DNA from 3 places in the Enterobacter sichuanensis genome. Region 2 is predicted to be linked to each of the others. Evidence: predicted binding sites of a transcription regulator. Region 2 holds the regulator's gene; each other region holds the start of a gene.

Region 1 (7,083 bases), 1.6 Mb from region 2:
GTATTCCATGCAGAAAGCTGGTCGATATTGTTTTTTTACCATTCCGGACCCGCTTTCTTTACATATTTATAAGACAAAAAAGGGTGGGTTTGATCGTATTTCCTTTTGGTGTATTTACGGAAAATATGCCCTTCATACGCAATAATCGGTAGATTTAAAGCATTAAACCCAGATCGTCCGCCCGACTTCACATTAGAAAAAGCTTTGATGATATTCAGTTCTACCCGACGATTAAGATTTTCCCAGGCTTCAGTAAAGTCCTGCTCCGTCAGCGATACAGCCCCATCAATTCCAGGTGCCATCAGCTTGCTTCGCTCAAGGGTTTCATCTGCTACGTTGTAGCGCTCTTTTCTCAGATAATTGTTAACCAGCTGACGGACGCTATTTTCATTGGCAGAAGGTTGCCTAAAAAATGAAGACGTGAAAGACGATTGTTGAGACACAAGGGGATATTTCATCGCAGCAGCAACTCATCCACGGAAAGTCTTCCCTTCTGGCTCAATAACCCCATCGGGATGCTGGAAACGCAAATGAATGGACTGAAACTGGCTGATGGTTCTGATAATAATCCCATCTTCTGGGATGTCATACTGGATGATAGGCTTAATGAGATTAAACAGGTATTGCACGATAATCACGTCGCGCTGAAAGTTTCCTGCTTTACCTGGCGTTCCTACGGCACTTTTCAGTAAAGGTGACAAACGTCTGAGAGAATTATCCATTTCTGAGTACGCATAAATGAAAAAATATACGGTTAGTGGGAAACCGCATCTCGTGATCGACAGCATAAAGCTGCTCACATCCAGCAGACATTGATACGCCACTTGCGCCGCACCAGGTAAACACTGAAAACAGGAATTATTGGGAGCACAAATGGGTGGGGGCCCTGCCAGCTACATCCCGGCACACACGTCGTCTGCCCTGGCTGCTTCCTTCCGGACCTGACCTGGTGAACAGAGTAGCGTTGCGGGAGAACCAACAGAGCCCCCATTGAGAGCGTTGATAACCAACGCGCTGGCGCATTATCCCTGTGCTAACGTCCAATTGCAAGCCGCCAGAAACCGGATGCTGGTTTCTTGCGCAAACAGGCGCAGCAATCATGACCATCTTCGTTTACCATGGTTGCCCAGAACATCCCCACAGGTGAAGGTATGGACGAACACGACTCCTTTCCACAGCGTGTATGGCAAATAGTGGCCTCTGTTCCAGAAGGCTATGTCACTACTTATGGTGATGTGGCGCGTCTGTCGGGGTCCCCTCGTGCGGCGCGACAGGTGGGCGGCGTCCTCAAACGGCTACCGGAAGGCAGTACGTTGCCCTGGCATCGGGTGGTGAATCGACACGGTGCCATCTCGCTCACCGGGCCAGATCTCCAGCGCCAGCGTCAGGCGTTACTGTCAGAGGGTGTGCAGGTTTCCGGGTCGGGGCAGATCGATTTGCAGAAATACCGCTGGGTGTACTGACCCCTCTCCCGCAGGAGAGGGGAAATACACTCATTACATCTGAGTCGGTGGGGTTGGCAGGGACGGCTGACCGGTCGCCGGGGCGACAGGCACTTCAGTCTGCTGCACAGGGACCAGGTTCAGGTCGATTTTTGTCCCACCGTTGTTGATCGCTTCCTGGACCGTATCGGTGATAAAGACCAGCTTACCGTTAATCGTTACCGCGGCACTCAGCAGAATACGGGCATTAGGCTGTACGTCCGATGGGTTATACGGTAACACGAAACTAAACGGCGCCTGTTTGCCCTCAGTTCGGACGGCACGCTGAGCCACAACCTTCGATGGTGCGTCGGCCAGGGAAGCATCCGACAGGGTCACCGTTAACACCGCATCCGGCGGTAACGCCACTTTCTGTTTAATCCAGATAGTACCGGAAACGTTAGGCTGCTGAATGGATTGCTGCGAAAGGGTATTGATCCCGTTCGGATCTGCCGCTGGCACTGGCACCTGGGCGCTCTTACCGGCACAGGCGGACAACGCCACCGCAATAGCTACACCACTTAGCATGGGCACGAGTTTCATTGAAGTCTCCTTATCATCAATGCACCAGCGGGATCGATCCCATCCGATGTCGTTTCAATCACATAACGCATATAAGTGTGGCACAAATCACTGATTAATGCCTGAAATCGTCCCGATATTCAGATTAATCTACCCATCGGACCACTTTCATTTCTGCGTTATACTCAGCCTATCTTTCGCTACGGCGTTTATTGAGGACAACTATGAGTCAGGCACTGAACAATCTGCTGACATTACTGAACCTGGAAAAAATTGAGGAAGGACTCTTTCGCGGACAGAGCGAAGATTTAGGCTTACGCCAGGTCTTCGGTGGGCAAGTCGTAGGACAAGCGCTGTACGCTGCAAAGGAGACTGTCCCGGCAGACCGTCTGGTGCATTCATTCCACAGCTACTTCTTACGTCCTGGCGATAGCGCAAAACCGATTGTGTATGATGTTGAAGTCCTGAGAGATGGCAACAGTTTCAGCGCACGACGCGTCGCGGCTATCCAGAACGGAAAGCCCATCTTTTACATGACCGCCTCTTTCCAGGCACCGGAGCCTGGCTACGAACATCAGAAAGAGATGCCCCCGGCCCCGTCCCCCGACTCGCTGCAATCAGAGACCGATATCGCCCGTGCGCTGGCGCATCTGCTTCCGCCACAGGTTAAAGAGAAGTTTCTCTGCGATAAGCCGCTTGAGATCCGCCCCGTCGAGTTCCACAACCCGATGAAAGGTCACACCGCGGAACCGAAGCGCCAGGTCTGGATCCGGGCTAACGGTACCGTACCAGAGGACTTCCGCGTTCATCAGTATCTGCTGGGTTATGCGTCAGATTTCAACTTCCTGCCGGTGGCGCTGCAGCCACACGGCGTCGGCTTCCTCGAAAAAGGGATGCAGGTTGCGACGATTGATCACTCCATGTGGTTCCACCGTCCGTTCAATATGAACGAGTGGTTGCTCTACAGCGTGGAGAGCACGTCGGCATCAAGCGCGCGCGGGTTTGTGCGTGGAGAGTTTTATACGCAGGATGGCGTGCTGGTCGCCTCGACGGTGCAGGAAGGGGTAATGCGCAACAGAGGTTGATTTGGCCCTCTCCCACAGGGAGAGGGAACAAACACTAAAAACGGCAACCGAAGTTGCCGTTTTGCTTTTACCTTAGGCGTTATACGCATTCTCGCCGTGACTGTTGACGTCCAGACCTTCGCGTTCCTGCTCTTCCGGTACACGCAGGCCGACCGTCATATCCGCCAGTTTGTAGCCAATGAAAGCGACAACGGCAGACCATACAACGGTGATCGCAATACTTTCCAGCTGCACCAGCACCTGATGAACCATGGTCACGCCTTCCGCATAGCCCACGCCACCCAGTGATTTCGCCGCGAAGATACCGGTCATGATACAACCGATAATGCCGCACACGCCGTGCACGCCAAACACATCGCAAGGGTCATCCACGCGCAGAAGACGTTTCAGCGCCGTCACGCCCCACAGACCCGCCAGACCCGACACCAGGCCGACCAGCAGCGCACCACCTACACCGACATACCCACACGCAGGGGTGATACCGACCAGACCGGCAATCGCACCCGAGCAGGCACCCAGCAGGGAAGGTTTACCGCGCACCGCCCACTCGCCGAATACCCAGGAGAGGATCGCACCCGCCGTGGCCACAACGGTGTTCACAAAGGCCAGCGCGGCAATTTCGTTCGCGGCACTTGCTGAGCCTGCGTTAAAACCAAACCAGCCAAAGTAGAGGATCGCTGTACCGGTAAAGACCATCGGCAGGTTGTGCGGTTTGAACGCTTCTTTACCGAAGCCCACGCGTTTGCCAATCAGGTAGGCACCCACCAGACCCGCTACTGCGGCGTTAATGTGCACAACGGTACCGCCTGCGAAGTCCAGCGCACCGTGCGTCGCCAGCAGACCGCCACCCCAGACCATGTGCGCAATCGGCACATAGGAGAGCGTCAGCCAGACCACCACGAAGATCAGGACGGCAGAGAAGCGAATACGCTCGGCGAGTGCGCCCACAATCAGCCCGACGGTAATGCAGGCGAACGAGCCCTGGAACGCCACGTGAATATACTGATAGAAACTGCCCATCAGCGCGGTCAGTTCAATATTCTTCAGCATCACCCAGTCAAAGTTACCGAAGAATGCGTTGCCGGTGCCGAAAGCGAGGGAGTACCCGTAAACCACCCACAGCACGCAGACCAGTGCGAAGGTCACGGCAACCTGCGTCAGCATGGAGAGAACGTTTTTGCCACGGATCAGGCCGCCGTAGAACAGCGCAATGCCCGGAATGGACATGAACAGCACCAGCGCGGTGCTGATCATCATAAAGGCGTTATCGGCTTTGTCTGCCACCGCAGGCGCGGCCAGCGCCAGGCCCGGCAGCAGCGCCAGCGAACCCAGACCCGTTTTAAGTGTTGCTATCTTCATTTTCTCGATCCCTATCACTGTGTGCCAGGCGTTAATTACAGTGCCGCTTCGTCAGATTCGCCGGTACGGATGCGAATGACGCGCTGCAGTTCGGCAACGAAAATTTTGCCGTCGCCAATTTTGCCGGTGTAGGCCGCTTTGCTAATGACATCAATGACTTCATCAAGCTGATCGTCAGCAATCGCGACATCAATTTTTACTTTTGGCAGAAAGTTAACGCTGTATTCCGCCCCGCGATAAAGCTCGGCATGACCCTTCTGACGACCAAAGCCTTTCACTTCGGTGACAGTCAGTCCCTGAATACCCATTGAAGACAGCGCTTCACGCACGTCTTCGAGTTTGAATGGTTTGATTACAACCGTAACCAGCTTCATAGATCCCCTCCAGTCAGAATTCGGTAATGGCCGCAGCTTACGCAGAAGCTATTGCAAGGGGTGTGCCAGAAATGAAAACCGGAGGGAACAGCGGTGTGATGAGCATTACACGGTCCTGATTAACGAACCGGCGAAAAAAAACGCACCATGCCGGTGCAGGGTGCGTTTCAGTTTTGCACCAACAGGAATGACTGTTAGCGCATCGCCTCATTTTAGTGCATCAGGCGCTAAGCGACTCTTCATCGCGCACGCTGGCTGCCAGCTCTTCGCCCGCCAGCTGCAGCTGGTACATCTGCCAGTAACGCCCTTTGGCCTCCAGAAGTTCGCGGTGCGTACCGCGCTCAACGGCGTGTCCGCGATGTAGCACCAGGATCGTGTCCGCGTCGACGATGGTGGACAGGCGGTGGGCAATCACCACCAGCGTGGTATGGTCGCGTACGGCAGCCAGTGCCTGCTGGATGGCCTGCTCGGTGCCGGAGTCAATGCTGGCCGTCGCTTCATCCAGAATCAGGATCTGCGGCGTTTCAATCAGCACGCGCGCCAGCGCCAGAAGCTGTTTTTGTCCAACAGAAAGATTGTTTCCCTGCTCGCCCAGTTTCGTCCTGATGCCGTCGCTAAACCCGCGTGCCAGCTCTGCCAGCTGCACTTTTTCCAGCACGTCCCAGACCTGCTCCTCAGTGTAGTCTCGCCCCAGGGTTACGTTGGCGTAGAAGGTATCGGCCAGGACGACCGGATCCTGCTGCACCATCGCAACGCCTTTGCGTAACACGGTGTGGCTGAGAGACGCCAGCGGGCGTCCGTCGAGGCGAATTTCACCGCGGCTGACCGGGTAATACCCCATTAACAGGCTGGCTAGCGTGCTCTTACCGCTGCCGGTATGCCCCACCAGCGCCACGAACCCGCGTGACGGAACAGCAAGCGAGATATCCTGCAGCACCAGCTGGTCGTCGCGGTAGGCAAACGAGACGTTATCAAAGGCAATCGCCCCGCTTTGCAGAGGACGATCATCGTTACCGTAAGTCTGACGCGGCCTGTCCATCAGCTCGAAGACTCGCTCCCCTGCCACCACCGCCTGCTGGAGCATAGACTGCTGGGTCGTCAACTCGATCAAGGGTTCGTTCAGGCGGCCAAGGTAGCTGATAAAGGCGTATAACACGCCCACCTCAATGGTCCCTTGTGTGGTCAGGCCAAAAAGCATCAGCAGCCCGCAAAGCACCAGCGCGGAGAAAAGGCTCAGCAGCGGGCGCAACAGGAACCCATCAAGCCGCAGCGTCTGCATGCGCGCCATATAGTGCGAACGGCTGGCTTCCCCCATCCGCTCGCCAAAACGTGCCTGCTGGCGGAACTGCTGGATGACGCTCATGCCGTTGATCACTTCGTTGAAGCCATCATTGATATCGGCCAGGTAGGTGCGCACCCGACGCACAATCGGCGTGCTGTAGCGTTGATAGATAACCATCACGATCAGCACTGCCGGGAAGATAGTGATGGCCACCAGCGCCATGCGCCAGTCGAGGCTGAACATCGCCACCAGCATCGCGCCAATCAGCGCTGCGCTGCGCAACACGGTTGCCACCACGGTCACGTACAGATCGCGGATCACCTCGGTGTCGTTGGTCACACGCGAAATCACCTGCCCGACGGGCTGGATATCAAACTCGCTGAGCGGCTGGCGAAGCGCGGCGTCCATGACGTCCGTGCGCAACTGCTGTACGACGCCCACCGCGGCCCGGTTAAACAGCAGCGACTGGGCATAGTGGAGACCGGCGGCCGCCAGCTGCAAACCTACGTAGGCCACGCCCAGGCCCACCACCAGCCCCAGTGGCAGGTAGCTTTTGGCAACCATATTGTCGATGAAGTAGCTGATGAGCAGCGGGCCGCTCACTTCAGCCACTGCAGCAATCCACAGTAAAAGCACGGCCACGGACAGCGGTTTACGCCACGGCGAGCCATAGGCCAGCAGACGTTTCAGCGTCGGCCACATTGTTCCGAGCTTACGCATTGTCGGCCTCCTCAGCGTGTTCTGGCGCATCGTCCAGCGCCGCTTCAAGCTGTTGATAGCGATACATATCTCGATACCAGCCTGGTTGCTCCGCAAGCGTTTCGTGCTGCCCGCGCTGGGCAATATGCCCATGTTGTAATACCAGAATTTCGCTGGCTTCCGTCAGCGCCGACAAACGGTGGGCGCTGATAATCACCGTGCGCCCGTCACCCCACTGGCGCAGGTTATGCAGGATCTGATGTTCGGTACGGCCATCCACG
Region 2 (7,083 bases):
TCATTTGGTTGCTGTATAGTGTTAAGATCGCCCGTCTGGCTGAGAAGCAGGGGCACGATAGCCTCACGCGTGAGCAGGTCGCCGAACTCCCGCGGGAAGGCACGCTCCCCGTTGCCCTGCTCTGGCTTGGCGTGGCGCTGATCATCATGCCGATGGCCACGCGCATGGTCGTAGATAACGCGACGGTCGTGGCGAACTATTTCGCCATCAGTGAACTGACCATTGGCCTGACGGTTATTGCCATCGGTACCAGTCTGCCGGAGCTGGCTACGGCCATCGCCGGGGCGCGAAAAGGGGAGGATGACATTGCCATTGGTAATATCATCGGCTCCAATATTTTTAATATCGCGATAGTAATGGGCCTGCCGGCCCTGATTACGCCGGGGCCCTTTAATCCCCTGGCGTTTTCACGCGATTACGGTGTGATGCTGCTGGTCAGCGTGATATTTGCCCTGCTCTGCTGGCGGCGGCAACGACAGATTGGCAAAGGCGCAGGCGCGCTGTTGACGGGTGGATTTATCGTATGGATGGCGATGCTGTACTGGCTCTCGCCTCTTCTCTCTGGGTAAACGGAAACGCATTATGTCGCAAATAGAATTGCAGCCGGGTTTTGACTTTCAGAAAGCAGGCAAAGACGTTCTGGAGATTGAACGTGAAGGTCTGGCGCAGTTGGATCAGTACATTAATCAGGATTTTAGTCTGGCATGTGAGAAGATATTCTACTGTGCCGGCAAAGTCGTGGTGATGGGGATGGGCAAGTCCGGCCACATTGGACGCAAAATGGCGGCAACGTTTGCCAGTACCGGAACCTCTTCTTTCTTTGTCCACCCGGGTGAAGCCGCCCACGGCGACCTGGGTATGGTCACGCCGCAGGATATCGTCATCGCGCTGTCCAACTCCGGTGAGTCCAATGAAATTCTGGCGCTGATCCCGGTACTGAAGCGTCTGCAGGTGCCGCTCATTTGCATGACCAGCCGTCCGGAAAGTAGCATGGCGCGTGCAGCCGATATTCACCTGTGCGTAAAGGTGCCGAAAGAGGCCTGCCCGCTCGGCCTGGCGCCGACCTCCAGCACCACCGCGGCGCTGGTGATGGGCGATGCGCTCGCCGTGGCGCTGCTGGAAGCCCGTGGTTTTACGCCGGAAGATTTCGCCCTTTCCCACCCGGGGGGCGCGCTGGGGCGTAAGCTGCTGCTGCGGGTTAACGATATTATGCACACCGGGGATGAAATCCCCCACGTCAGTAAAGACGCCTCCCTTCGTGATGCGCTGCTGGAAATCACCCGTAAGAATCTGGGTATGACGGTCGTGTGCGACGATCTGATGAAAATTCAGGGGATCTTCACCGATGGCGACCTGCGTCGCGTGTTCGACATGGGTGTGGATGTCCGTACGCTGGGCATTGCCGATGTGATGACACCCGGCGGCATTCGCGTGCGTCCGGGTACGCTGGCTGTGGATGTGCTGAACCTTATGCAGTCCCGTCATATCACCTCCGTCATGGTTGCCGATGGCGACCAGTTGCTGGGTGTGGTACATATGCATGATCTGCTGCGCGCAGGCGTAGTGTAATGAAGGATAAGACAATGAGTAATGCGGGTGCATCCCTTGCAACCTGTTATGGTCCGGTCAGTACCCAGATGATGGCAAAGGCGGAAAACATTCGCCTGCTCATTCTGGATGTGGATGGCGTACTCTCCGATGGCCTGATTTATATGGGTAATAACGGTGAAGAGCTAAAAGCGTTTAACGTTCGCGACGGCTACGGTATCCGCTGTGCGCTGACCTCAGGTATCGAGGTGGCTATCATCACCGGACGGAAAGCTAAACTGGTAGAAGACCGCTGTGAAACCTTAGGCATTACCCATTTGTATCAGGGTCAATCCGATAAGATGGCGGCGTTCAACGATTTACTGGGTAAACTGGCTATCGCACCGGAAAAGGTGGCCTACGTCGGGGACGATCTGATTGACTGGCCAGTAATGGCTGAAGTTGGGCTGAGTATCGCCGTTGCCGATGCGCATCCGCTGCTGATCCCGCGTGCGGACTACGTTACCCACATCAACGGGGGCCGAGGTGCCGTCCGTGAAGTCTGCGATCTGCTCCTGCTGGCGCAGGGCAAGCTTGATGAGGCCAAAGGGCAATCGATATGAGTAAAACCAGACGTTGGGTTATCATTTTGCTTTCGCTTATCGCCCTGGTATTGATTGGCGTGAACCTTGCCGATCGCGACGATACGCAAACGGAAGTGATCAACAATAACGATCCAACCTATAAAAGCGATCACAGCGACACTGTGGTCTACAGCCCGCAAGGCGCGCTGAACTATCGCCTGATTGCCCAGCATGTTGAATATTTTTCAGATGACGGTATTTCGTGGTTTACCCAACCTGTTATGACCACGTTTGATAAGGACAAAGTACCGACGTGGTCAATCAAGTCAGACCGGGCAAAACTGACAAATGACCGTATGCTTTATCTGTATGGCCACGTTGAAGTCAACGCCCTGACCGCTGACTCGCAACTGCGAAAAATTACGACGGATAATGCCCAGATCAACCTGGTGACCCAGGATGTGACGTCGCAGGATCTGGTTACTCTGTATGGCACAACATTTAATTCCAGCGGTTTGAGAATGCGCGGGAACTTACGCAGCAAAAACGCCGAGCTGATTGAAAAGGTTAGAACCTCCTATGAAATTCAAAACAAACAAACTCAGCCTTAAAGTAATTATCGCCAGCGCGATGCTGGCGACCAGTCTCCCCGCGCTTGCTGTAACGGGCGATACCGAGCAGCCGATTCATATCGAGTCCGACACCCAGTCTCTTGATATGCAGGGTAATGTCGTCACCTTCACGGGTAACGTCGTCATGACTCAGGGCACCATCAAAATCAACGCCGACAAGGTGGTTGTTACCCGTCCGGGTGGCGAGCAGGGCAAAGAGATTATCGATGGCTACGGTAATCCGGCGACCTTCTACCAAATGCAGGACAACGGCAAACCGGTGAAAGGCCATGCCACGCATATGCACTATGAGCTGGCGAAGGATCTGGTGATCCTGACCGGAAATGCGTACCTGGAACAGCTGGACAGCAACATTACCGGCGACAAGATTACCTATCTGGTTAAAGAGCAAAAAATGCAGGCCTCCAGCGAGAAAGGCAAACGCGTCACCACCGTACTGGTACCGTCGCAGCTGCAGGACAAAGGCAAAGGCCAGGCCCCGGCACAGAAGAAGAGTAACTAATTCGTTATGGCAACATTAACTGCAAAAAATCTCGCGAAGGCCTATAAGGGCCGCCGTGTCGTAGAGGATGTCAGTCTGACCGTTAACTCCGGCGAAATTGTGGGCCTGCTTGGCCCTAACGGTGCGGGTAAAACGACAACCTTCTACATGGTCGTTGGCATTGTGCCGCGCGATGCTGGCAACATTGTCATTGATGATGAAGACATCAGCCTTCTGCCGCTGCATGCACGCGCACGCCGCGGGATCGGCTATTTGCCGCAGGAAGCCTCCATTTTCCGTCGCCTTAGCGTTTACGATAACCTGATGGCGGTTCTGCAAATTCGTAACGATCTGACCAGCGAACAGCGTCAGGATCGTGCCAACGAGCTGATGGAAGAGTTCCACATTGAGCATCTGCGCGACAGCCTCGGTCAGGCACTCTCCGGTGGGGAACGCCGACGCGTTGAGATTGCGCGTGCGCTGGCCGCAAACCCGAAATTTATCCTTCTGGATGAACCGTTTGCGGGTGTTGATCCGATCTCCGTTATCGACATTAAACGTATCATTGAGCACCTGCGCGACAGCGGGCTTGGCGTGTTGATCACCGACCACAACGTGCGTGAAACGCTGGCCGTGTGTGAACGTGCGTATATTGTGAGCCAGGGTAACCTGATCGCCCACGGTACGCCGCAACAAATCCTCGAAGATGATCATGTTAAGCGCGTCTATCTTGGGGAAGACTTCAGACTCTGATAGGGTAGAGGTAACGTAACGCCGAACCGGAGAAAAATGCTCTGAACATGAAGCAAGGTTTGCAATTAAGGCTCAGCCAACAACTGGCAATGACGCCGCAGCTACAGCAGGCAATTCGCCTGTTGCAACTGTCCACGTTAGAACTTCAGCAGGAACTCCAGCAGGCGCTGGACAGTAACCCCCTGCTGGAACAAACCGATCTTCATGACGAGGTAGATACCCAGCAATCGCAGGATACAGAAGCGCTCGACACCGCGGATGCACTCGAACAAAAAGAGATGCCGGACGAGCTTCCGCTGGATGCCAGCTGGGATGAGATCTACACCGCCGGAACCCCATCCGGAACGCGTGCGGACTACCAGGACGATGAGCTACCGGTCTATCAGGGAGAAACCACTCAGTCGCTTCAGGATTACCTGATGTGGCAGGTGGAACTGACCCCCTTCTCCGACACCGATCGTGCGATTGCCACATCCATTGTCGATGCCGTTGATGACACCGGCTATTTAACCGTCACGCTGGACGACATCCTCGAAAGCATGGGCGACGAAGAGATTGAGCTTGAGGAGGTTGAAGCCGTTCTGAAGCGCATTCAGCGTTTCGATCCGGTAGGCGTGGCCGCAAGAGATCTGCGCGACTGCCTGCTGATCCAGCTTTCTCAGTTCAGCAAAGAGACGCCGTGGCTTGATGAGGCGCGCTTAATCATCAGCGATTATCTGGATCTGTTGGCTAACCACGATTTCCGCACCCTGATGCGCGTCACGCGGCTGAAAGAAGACGTGCTGAAAGAAGCGGTGAATCTGATACAGTCGCTCGATCCGCGCCCCGGTCAGTCGATCCAGACCAGCGAACCCGAATACGTGATCCCGGATGTGCTGGTCCGAAAACACAATGGCCGCTGGGTCGTTGAACTGAATTCTGACAGTATTCCTCGCCTGCAAATCAACCAGCAGTATGCCTCCATGTGCACCAGCGTGCGTAACGACTCCGACAATCAATATATTCGTAGCAATTTGCAGGAAGCGCGATGGTTGATCAAAAGTCTGGAGAGCCGTAATGATACGCTGCTTCGCGTCAGCCGCTGCATTGTCGAACAGCAGCAGGCGTTCTTTGAGCAGGGCGAAGAGTATATGAAACCGATGGTGCTGGCGGATATCGCCCAGGCCGTCGAGATGCATGAATCAACCATTTCCCGTGTCACCACGCAGAAGTATCTGCACAGTCCACGCGGTATTTTTGAGCTTAAGTATTTCTTCTCCAGCCACGTCAATACCGAGGGTGGCGGCGAAGCGTCCTCAACCGCGATTCGTGCCCTGGTGAAGAAGTTGATCGCCGCGGAGAACCCCGCGAAGCCACTGAGTGACAGTAAGTTAACCACCATGCTGTCCGAACAGGGTATTATGGTGGCACGTCGTACTGTCGCGAAGTATCGAGAGTCTTTATCCATTCCGCCGTCCAACCAGCGTAAACAGCTGGTCTGACACAACCGATAAGGAAGACACTATGCAGCTCAACATCACTGGACAAAACGTCGAAATTACTGAGGCTTTACGCGACTTTGTGAATACGAAGTTTGCAAAACTCGAGCAGTATTTCGAAAGGATCAACCAGGTCTATATTGTGTTGAAAGTGGAGAAAGTGACTCACATCTCGGATGCCACCCTGCATGTTAATGGGGGGGAACTTCATGCCAGTGCGGAAGGGCAAGACATGTACGCGGCTATCGACGGCTTGATTGATAAGCTTGCGCGACAGCTCAATAAACATAAAGATAAACTGAAACAACACTAATTGTCCGGGCAGTTAACGGGTGCAGGACGGCCTGTTGTGAAACACAACAGGCCATTTGTACAGTTAGCGCTTAGGTGAAATTATGATGAACAACGATTCCGCTCTTCAACTGAGCAATGTCCTTAACCAGGAATGTACCCGCAGTGCTGTTCACTGCCAGAGCAAAAAACGTGCGCTGGAGATCATCAGTGAGCTGGCCGCAAAACAGCTGGGCCTGCCGCCACAGGTGGTGTTCGAAGCGATCCTGACCCGTGAAAAAATGGGCAGTACCGGTATCGGCAACGGCATCGCCATCCCGCACGGCAAACTGGAAGAGGATACCCTGCGTGCCGTGGGTGTGTTTGTGCAGCTTGAAACACCCATTGCCTTCGATGCCATTGATAACCAGCCCGTCGATCTTCTCTTCGCGCTGCTGGTGCCTGCCGACCAGACGAAAACCCATCTGCATACGCTGTCGCTGGTTGCCAAACGTCTGGCCGATAAAACCATTTGCCGCCGACTGCGCTCGGCCCAAAGTGATGAAGAGCTCTATCAGATTATCACTGAAGCAGAAGGCAATCAGGATGATGCATAACCAGGAGATGGCCTTCACATCTGTTGTCCTGAGGAGAAACGGAACATGGTGCTGATGATTGTCAGTGGTCGTTCAGGGTCGGGGAAGTCCGTTGCTCTGCGCGCGCTGGAAGACATGGGTTTTTACTGCGTAGATAACCTGCCGGTCGTGTTGCTACCCGATCTGGCTCGCACGCTTGCGGAAAGACAAACCTCTGCCGCCGTCAGTATCGACGTTCGTAACATGCCTGAATCGCCTGAAATTTTTGAACAGGCGATGAGTAACCTGCCTGATGCGTTTTCGCCTCAGCTACTGTTCCTTGATGCAGACCGCAATACCCTGATCCGTCGCTACAGCGATACCCGTCGTCTGCACCCGCTTTCCAGCAAGAACCTCTCTCTGGAGAGCGCTATCGACGAAGAGAGCGACCTGCTGGAGCCGCTGCGTTCACGCGCTGACCTGATTGTCGACACCTCTGAGATGTCCGTTCACGAGCTGGCGGAAATGCTGCGTACCCGGTTGCTGGGCAAGCGCGAGCGCGAACTGACGATGGTGTTCGAATCCTTTGGCTTTAAGCACGGGATTCCAATTGATGCGGATTATGTTTTCGACGTGCGCTTCCTGCCGAACCCGCACTGGGATCCAAAACTGCGTCCCATGACCGGTCTGGATAAACCCGTCGCGGCCTTCCTCGACAGGCACACAGAAGTTCACAATTTTATCTACCAGACGCGAAGCTACCTTGAGCTATGGTTACCTATG
Region 3 (7,083 bases), 480 kb from region 2:
AACCGCGAGCAGGACGAAGAATTTATCTTTGCCTTACTCAACCATGCGCGTGACATTGGCTTCACTTCGACCAATATCGATCTGATTTATGGCCTGCCAAAGCAAACGCCGGAAAGCTTCGCCTTCACGCTGAAGCGCGTGTCAGAACTCAACCCGGACCGTCTGAGCGTCTTTAACTATGCGCATCTGCCGACGCTCTTTGCGGCTCAGCGCAAAATCAAAGACGCCGATCTCCCTTCCGCCCAACAGAAGCTGGATATCCTGCAGGAGACCATCACCTCGCTGACCGGGGCCGGCTATCAGTTTATTGGTATGGATCACTTTGCCCGTCCGGATGACGAGCTGGCTATTGCTCAGCGCGACGGGGTACTGCACCGTAACTTCCAGGGCTATACGACCCAGGGCGATACCGATCTGTTGGGGATGGGCGTCTCCGCCATCAGCATGATTGGCGACTGTTACGCGCAGAACCAGAAAGAGCTGAAGCTGTACTATCAGCAGGTGGATGAGACCGGAAACGCGCTGTGGCGCGGTATAGCGTTAACACGTGACGACTGCATTCGTCGTGATGTGATTAAGGCACTGCTCTGCAATTTCCGCCTCGATTTCAGCGATGTTGAGTCGCAGTGGGATCTGCAGTTCAGCGATTATTTTGCAGAGGACCTGAATCTTCTGGCACCGCTGGCGAAAGACGGGCTGGTGGCGGTATCGGAGAGTGCGATTGAGGTCACGCCGAAAGGGCGTCTGTTGATTCGTAATATTTGCATGTGTTTTGACGCCTACCTGCGGCAGAAAGCGCGTTTGCAGCAGTTCTCGCGGGTGATTTAAGCGGCAAAAGCACGAAAGGTAAGCCGGGTAAGGCGTAGCCGCCACCCGGCTTTTCATTGACAGCTCGTTAGCTAAACAGCCCAACCAGCGCCGCACACAGCACAGCCGCAACGGCGGTTTGTGGCGTGTGGCTTTCAGCGGCTCCGCTAGAGAGCATATTCACCAATGTTTCCAGCATGATGTTCACCCCCAATTTCCGGGCACGATCATACAAAACTCAATGAAACAGTAAAGCGCAAAATTACGGCAATTTGCGCTCAATTAATAACCTTTACACAAGAGCGGATATTATTCCATACCCAGCTCTTTAAGCTTGCGCGTCAGGGTATTACGCCCCCACCCCAACAGGCGAGCGGCTTCCTGCTTATGGCCCTGGGTATGACGAAGCGCGGTGGTTAACAGCGTACGTTCCATCTCTGGCTGAGCTTCAGAAAGCAGGTTTTGATGACCGGAACGCAGCGCACGGTCGGCCCACTGTGCCAGCAGCGTCGCCCAGCTGTCCGGCAGCGCGTGCCCGGTACTGCTTTCGGGGGCCGTGGCTTCAAACAGCTCAGCCGGTAAATCCTGAATCAATACTTCCTGCCCGGCGGCCATCACGGTGAGCCAGCGGCAGGTATTTTCCAGCTGACGTACGTTGCCTGGCCACGCCAGACGCGTAAGCGCGGCATCGGTTTCCGGGTGAAGCTGTTTGGCCTCCACGCCCAGCTCACGGGCGGCCACCTGCAGGAAATGACGCGCCAGGCGAGGGATATCTTCACGACGTTCACGCAGCGGTGGCAGATGAACGCGAATCACGTTCAGGCGATGGAATAAATCCTCACGGAATTTACCTTCCTGCACCCGCTGCTCCAGGTTCTGGTGGGTCGCGGCAATAATACGCACATCCACCTTCACCGGCGCATAACCGCCCACGCGATAAAACTGCCCGTCGGCCAGCACGCGCAGCAGACGGGTCTGGACATCCAGCGGCATATCGCCGATCTCATCCAGGAACAGCGTGCCGCCGTCAGCCTGTTCGAAGCGCCCCTGGCGAATGGTATTCGCACCGGTAAATGCCCCTTTTTCATGGCCGAACAGTTCGGACTCAATCAGGTCCTTCGGGATTGCCGCCATATTCAGAGCAATAAACGGCGCTTTTGCCCGCGGGCTGTGGCGATGTAATGCATGCGCTACAAGCTCTTTACCGGTTCCTGATTCACCGTTAATCAATACGCTGATGGATGAGCGGGACAAACGGCCAATAATGCGAAACACATCCTGCATCGCCGGCGCTTCGCCGATGATGTCTGTCGTTGGACCAAAATCGGGCGTATGGCGCGGCTGTTGCTGCTCCTGATAATGGCTAATCGCGCGCTCAACCAGCGCCACGGCTTCGTCGATATCAAACGGTTTGGGCAGGTAATCGAACGCCCCTTGCTGATAGGCGCTCACCGCAGCATCCAGATCGGAGTGTGCCGTCATGATGATGACCGGAAGCATGGGGTGGCGTTGTTTGATCTGCTTTAACAGCGCCAGCCCGTCCATACCCGGCATACGAATATCCGAAAGCAGCACGTCCGGCGTTTTAGTGGTGAGTGCGTCGAGCACTTCGCTGCCGCTCTCAAACGTCGTGCAGCTTAATCCTGCCCCTGTGAGCGCGCGTTCAAGCACCCAACGGATGGAGCTATCGTCATCGACTACCCAGACTATCCCTCGTTGCATAAACGTCACCTTTATTTTTTAATCGGCAGGAAAACCGAAAACTCGGTATGTCCCGGCCAACTGGTAAATTCAATTTTTCCAGAGTGTTGGTCGATCAAACTGCGGGCAATGGATAATCCCAGGCCGGTCCCGCCTTCGCGCCCGCTGACCATCGGGTAGAACAGGGTATCCTGCAGATGCGAGGGAATACCGGGCCCGTTATCCTCAACGTCGATTCGGGCTGCCAGACGGTAGCGCACGCCATGTAACGTCAACTGGAAAGCGGTGCGGGTGCGTAAAATAATCTCGCCTCCTTCCGGCCCCAGCGCCTGCAGCGCATTGCGCACAATGTTCAACAGGACCTGTTCTATCTGGTCCGGGTCATGCGCCAGTTCCGGCAGGCTTGGGTCGTAATCACGCACCAGCGTGACGTTCTCAGGCAGCTCCATAGAGACGAGTTTCACCACCCGTTCAGCCACTTTATGGATGCTTTCTGTGACATGCATTCCCGGCTGTTGCGGCCCGAGAAGACGATCAACAAGATTACGCAGACGGTCTGCCTGCTCAATGATGACGTTGGTGTACTCCGCCAGCGCAGGGTCGGGCAGCGCCTTGGTCAGAAGCTGCGCTGCGCCGCGTAACCCACCCAGCGGGTTTTTGATTTCATGCGCCAGGCCCCGCACCAGATCGCGGGCGGCAATTTGCTGCGCATGCTGAAGCTGTTCCTGGCTCAGTCGACGCTGATTATCCATCGGCGCCATTTCCAGCAGGATCAATCCTTCAGGAAGACGTTGCGCGGTAAGCGACAGAATATGCGAGCGCCCGTCGATCACCAGCGTCACTTCGTTATCGGTGAACCCCTGGCCCGCCTGCAAACTTTCCTGCATCAGGCCAATATTCAGTGAAAAATAGCTCAGGAGTTCCGGAAGCGGGGTGCCAAACAGTTTACGCGCGCTTTGGGCAAGCAGCTGCTGCGCCGCCGGGTTGGCGTAATGCACGGCCAGCTCGTCATCGACCAGCAAAATGCTGTTAATCAAAGAATTGAGGATCTGCCCAGCATCGGGCAGCGTGCCAGTTGCCATTCAGCAGTCTCCTGGAGTTGTTTGCACTAATTTAGTGCAGTATAGCGTTTTCGGCGTAAAAAGCGCGTGAGATCAGGTTGTTGGTGGAGAAAAAAGCCCATCCGGAGATGGGCTAAAAGTTTCCACGGCAACTACTCCCGGCGCTTGTCACGCCGAGTAAAACAACTTAATTAAACGCTGTAGTACAGTTCGAACTCAACCGGATGCGGAGTCATGCGCACGCGGTCGTTCTCTTCGGTACGCAGGGCGATGTAAGCATCGATAGCGTCGTCAGTGAATACGCCACCTGCAGTCAGGAACTCGCGGTCTGCGTCCAGCGCCTGCAGGGCTTCTTCCAGAGAGCCAGCAACCTGTGGGATCTCTTTCGCTTCTTCTGGCGGCAGGTCGTACAGGTTTTTGTCCATCGCTTCGCCTGGGTGGATCTTGTTCTTAATACCATCCAGACCCGCCATCAGCAGTGCTGCGAAGCACAGGTATGGGTTAGCCGCTGGATCCGGGAAGCGAACTTCGATACGACGCGCTTTAGGAGACGCCACCACCGGGATACGGATAGAAGCAGAACGGTTACGCGCAGAGTAAGCCAGCATCACTGGCGCTTCGTAGCCCGGGACCAGACGCTTGTAGGAGTTAGTGGTTGGGTTCGCCAGGGCGTTGATCGCTTTAGCATGCTTGATTACGCCGCCAATGTAGTACAGCGCCTGCTCAGACAGACCGGCATACTTGTCGCCAGAGAACAGGTTGGTACCGTTCTTGGACAGAGACATGTGGCAGTGCATACCGGAACCGTTATCGCCAAACATCGGTTTTGGCATGAAGGTCGCGGTTTTACCGAAACGGTGCGCAACGTTGTGCACAACGTATTTGTAGATCTGAATTTCGTCCGCTTTTTTGGTCATGGTGTTGAAGCGGGTAGCCACTTCGTTCTGACCAGCAGTTGCCACTTCGTGGTGGTGCGCTTCAACAACCAGGCCCATCTCTTCCATCACCAGACACATGGTGGAACGAATGTCCTGTGCAGAGTCGACCGGAGGAACCGGGAAATAGCCGCCTTTCACGCCAGGACGGTGACCTTTGTTACCACCTTCGTATTTGGTGGAAGAGTTCCATGCGCCTTCGATGTCATCGATAGCAACGTGGGAACCAGAAATAGACGCGCCGAAACGGATGTCATCGAACAGGAAGAATTCTGGCTCTGGCCCGAACAGAACGGTGTCTGCGATGCCGGTAGAACGCAGGTACTCTTCAGCGCGTTTCGCGATAGAACGTGGGTCGCGGTCGTAGCCCTGCAGGGTGCCTGGCTCGAGGATGTCGCAACGGATAATCAGAGTTGGTTCTTCGAAGAACGGATCAATGACCGCAGTGGTTGCATCTGGCATCAGAACCATGTCGGATTCGTTAATGCCTTTCCAGCCACCAATGGAGGAGCCGTCAAACATTTTGCCTTCTTCGAAGAATTCGGCGTTCACCTGATGAGCAGGGATTGTGACGTGCTGTTCTTTACCTTTGGTATCGGTGAAGCGCAGATCAACAAACTTCACTTCATGTTCGTTCAGCATCGTCAAAACGTGTTCAGCGGACATACTTAACTCTCCAGATTGGTCATTGTCGTCGTGGTAACGAGGTCTTCAGTTTCTGTTTGTACTGGCTGTTGCCATGTATTTTTTATAAAGCGAAATCTGTGCCAACTTTTAAAACACCCCAAAAAGGCGTTATCATGCGCACCATAGTGCAAAAGGGCTGCACCACAATGGTTATGTTGCACCAGTATAGTGCTTTAGTGTGAACACCGAGCACCATATTGGTGCAATTTTCGTTAAAGTGTCCTTTTTCGCTCCGTGAAAGCGATCACAAAGCATCTCTGCGATACTTGTTTGCGGAGGATGTTTGTGATCCTGTTTTGTAGTGCGATTAATCCGTGTACAATAACGCGCTATTTCTAATGCCTGAGGCAAAGTTGTGATCGAAAATTTGCGTAACATCGCCATCATCGCGCACGTTGACCATGGTAAAACTACCCTGGTTGATAAGCTGCTGCAGCAATCCGGTACGTTTGATGCGCGTGCCGAAACTCAAGAGCGTGTGATGGACTCCAACGATTTGGAGAAAGAGCGTGGGATTACCATCCTCGCGAAAAACACCGCTATTAAATGGAATGACTACCGTATCAACATCGTTGATACCCCAGGGCACGCCGACTTCGGTGGTGAAGTTGAGCGCGTGATGTCCATGGTGGATTCCGTGCTGCTGGTGGTTGACGCCTTTGACGGCCCTATGCCGCAAACGCGCTTCGTGACCAAAAAAGCATTTGCCCATGGCCTGAAACCTATTGTTGTTATCAACAAGGTTGACCGTCCTGGCGCACGTCCTGACTGGGTTGTTGATCAGGTATTCGACCTGTTCGTTAACCTCGACGCGACCGACGAACAGCTGGACTTCCCTATCATTTACGCTTCGGCGCTGAATGGTATCGCGGGTCTGGATCACGAAGATATGGCGGAAGACATGACCCCGCTGTATCAGGCGATTGTCGATCACGTACCGGCACCGGATGTTGATCTGGATGGTCCACTGCAGATGCAGATCTCCCAGCTGGACTACAACAACTACGTTGGCGTCATCGGTATCGGCCGTATCAAACGCGGTAAAGTGAAGCCAAACCAGCAGGTTACTATCATCGATAGCGAAGGCAAAACCCGTAACGGTAAAGTCGGCAAAGTGCTGACTCACCTGGGTCTGGAGCGTATCGACAGCGATCTGGCTGAAGCGGGCGACATCATCGCTATCACCGGTCTGGGCGAGCTGAACATCTCTGACACCATCTGCGATCCGCAGAACGTGGAAGCGCTGCCAGCCCTGTCTGTTGATGAACCAACCGTTACCATGTTCTTCAACGTCAACACCTCTCCGTTCTGTGGTAAAGAAGGTAAATTCGTTACCTCTCGTCAGATCCTTGACCGCCTGAACAAAGAGCTGGTGCACAACGTTGCGCTGCGCGTTGAAGAAACCGAAGACGCTGATGCATTCCGCGTTTCTGGTCGTGGCGAGCTGCACCTGTCTGTTCTGATCGAAAACATGCGTCGTGAAGGTTTCGAAATGGCGGTTTCCCGTCCGAAAGTTATCTTCCGCGAAATCGACGGCCGTAAACAAGAGCCGTTCGAAAACGTGACGCTGGACGTTGAAGAGCAGCACCAGGGTTCTGTGATGCAGGCGCTGGGTGAGCGTAAAGGTGACCTGAAAAACATGAATCCAGATGGCAAAGGCCGCGTACGTCTCGACTACGTGATCCCAAGCCGTGGCCTGATCGGCTTCCGTTCTGAATTCATGACCATGACCTCTGGTACCGGTCTGCTGTACTCTACCTTCAGCCACTACGACGACGTGCGTCCGGGTGAAGTTGGCCAGCGTAACAACGGCGTACTGATCTCCAACGGTCAGGGTAAGGCGGTTGCGTTTGCGCTGTTCGGTCTGCAGGATCGCGGCAAGCTGTTCCTGG

Evidence for each region. The regulator sigma-54, encoded in region 2, starts transcription at its own class of promoters, with help from an activator protein. The targets are predictions, from matches to a motif close to GTTGGCACANNTTTCGCTNT.
Region 1: the regulator sigma-54 is predicted to act here: its motif matches at 4,872-4,891, upstream of glnK (P-II family nitrogen regulator).
Region 3: the regulator sigma-54 is predicted to act here: its motif matches at 5,257-5,276, upstream of glnA (glutamate--ammonia ligase).

What each region holds. Positions count from the first base shown of each region.
Region 1 covers NZ_CP027986.1:1,076,377-1,083,459, reverse strand. The annotation lists partial or broken gene C1N69_RS22890 (N-acetylmuramidase domain-containing protein) at 1-302, opposite strand, end outside; gene C1N69_RS22885 (hypothetical protein) at 471-722, opposite strand; RNA gene ffs (signal recognition particle sRNA small type) at 885-981, opposite strand; gene C1N69_RS05000 (MGMT family protein) at 1,152-1,463, shown strand; gene C1N69_RS04995 (YbaY family lipoprotein) at 1,497-2,024, opposite strand; gene tesB (acyl-CoA thioesterase II) at 2,228-3,088, shown strand; gene amtB (ammonium transporter AmtB) at 3,161-4,447, opposite strand; gene glnK (P-II family nitrogen regulator) at 4,483-4,821, opposite strand; gene C1N69_RS04975 (SmdB family multidrug efflux ABC transporter permease/ATP-binding protein) at 5,042-6,823, opposite strand; gene C1N69_RS04970 (SmdA family multidrug ABC transporter permease/ATP-binding protein) at 6,816-7,083, opposite strand, start outside.
Region 2 covers NZ_CP027986.1:4,163,802-4,170,884, forward strand. The annotation lists gene C1N69_RS20180 (calcium/sodium antiporter) at 1-569, shown strand, start outside; gene kdsD (arabinose-5-phosphate isomerase KdsD) at 583-1,569, shown strand; gene kdsC (3-deoxy-manno-octulosonate-8-phosphatase KdsC) at 1,584-2,150, shown strand; gene lptC (LPS export ABC transporter periplasmic protein LptC) at 2,147-2,722, shown strand; gene lptA (lipopolysaccharide ABC transporter substrate-binding protein LptA) at 2,691-3,245, shown strand; gene lptB (LPS export ABC transporter ATP-binding protein) at 3,252-3,977, shown strand; gene rpoN (RNA polymerase factor sigma-54) at 4,025-5,458, shown strand; gene hpf (ribosome hibernation promoting factor) at 5,481-5,768, shown strand; gene ptsN (PTS IIA-like nitrogen regulatory protein PtsN) at 5,851-6,342, shown strand; gene rapZ (RNase adapter RapZ) at 6,388-7,083, shown strand, end outside.
Region 3 covers NZ_CP027986.1:4,643,565-4,650,647, reverse strand. The annotation lists gene hemN (oxygen-independent coproporphyrinogen III oxidase) at 1-828, shown strand, start outside; gene C1N69_RS22435 (YshB family small membrane protein) at 896-1,006, opposite strand; gene glnG (nitrogen regulation protein NR(I)) at 1,117-2,529, opposite strand; gene glnL (nitrogen regulation protein NR(II)) at 2,541-3,590, opposite strand; gene glnA (glutamate--ammonia ligase) at 3,761-5,170, opposite strand; gene typA (ribosome-dependent GTPase TypA) at 5,547-7,083, shown strand, end outside.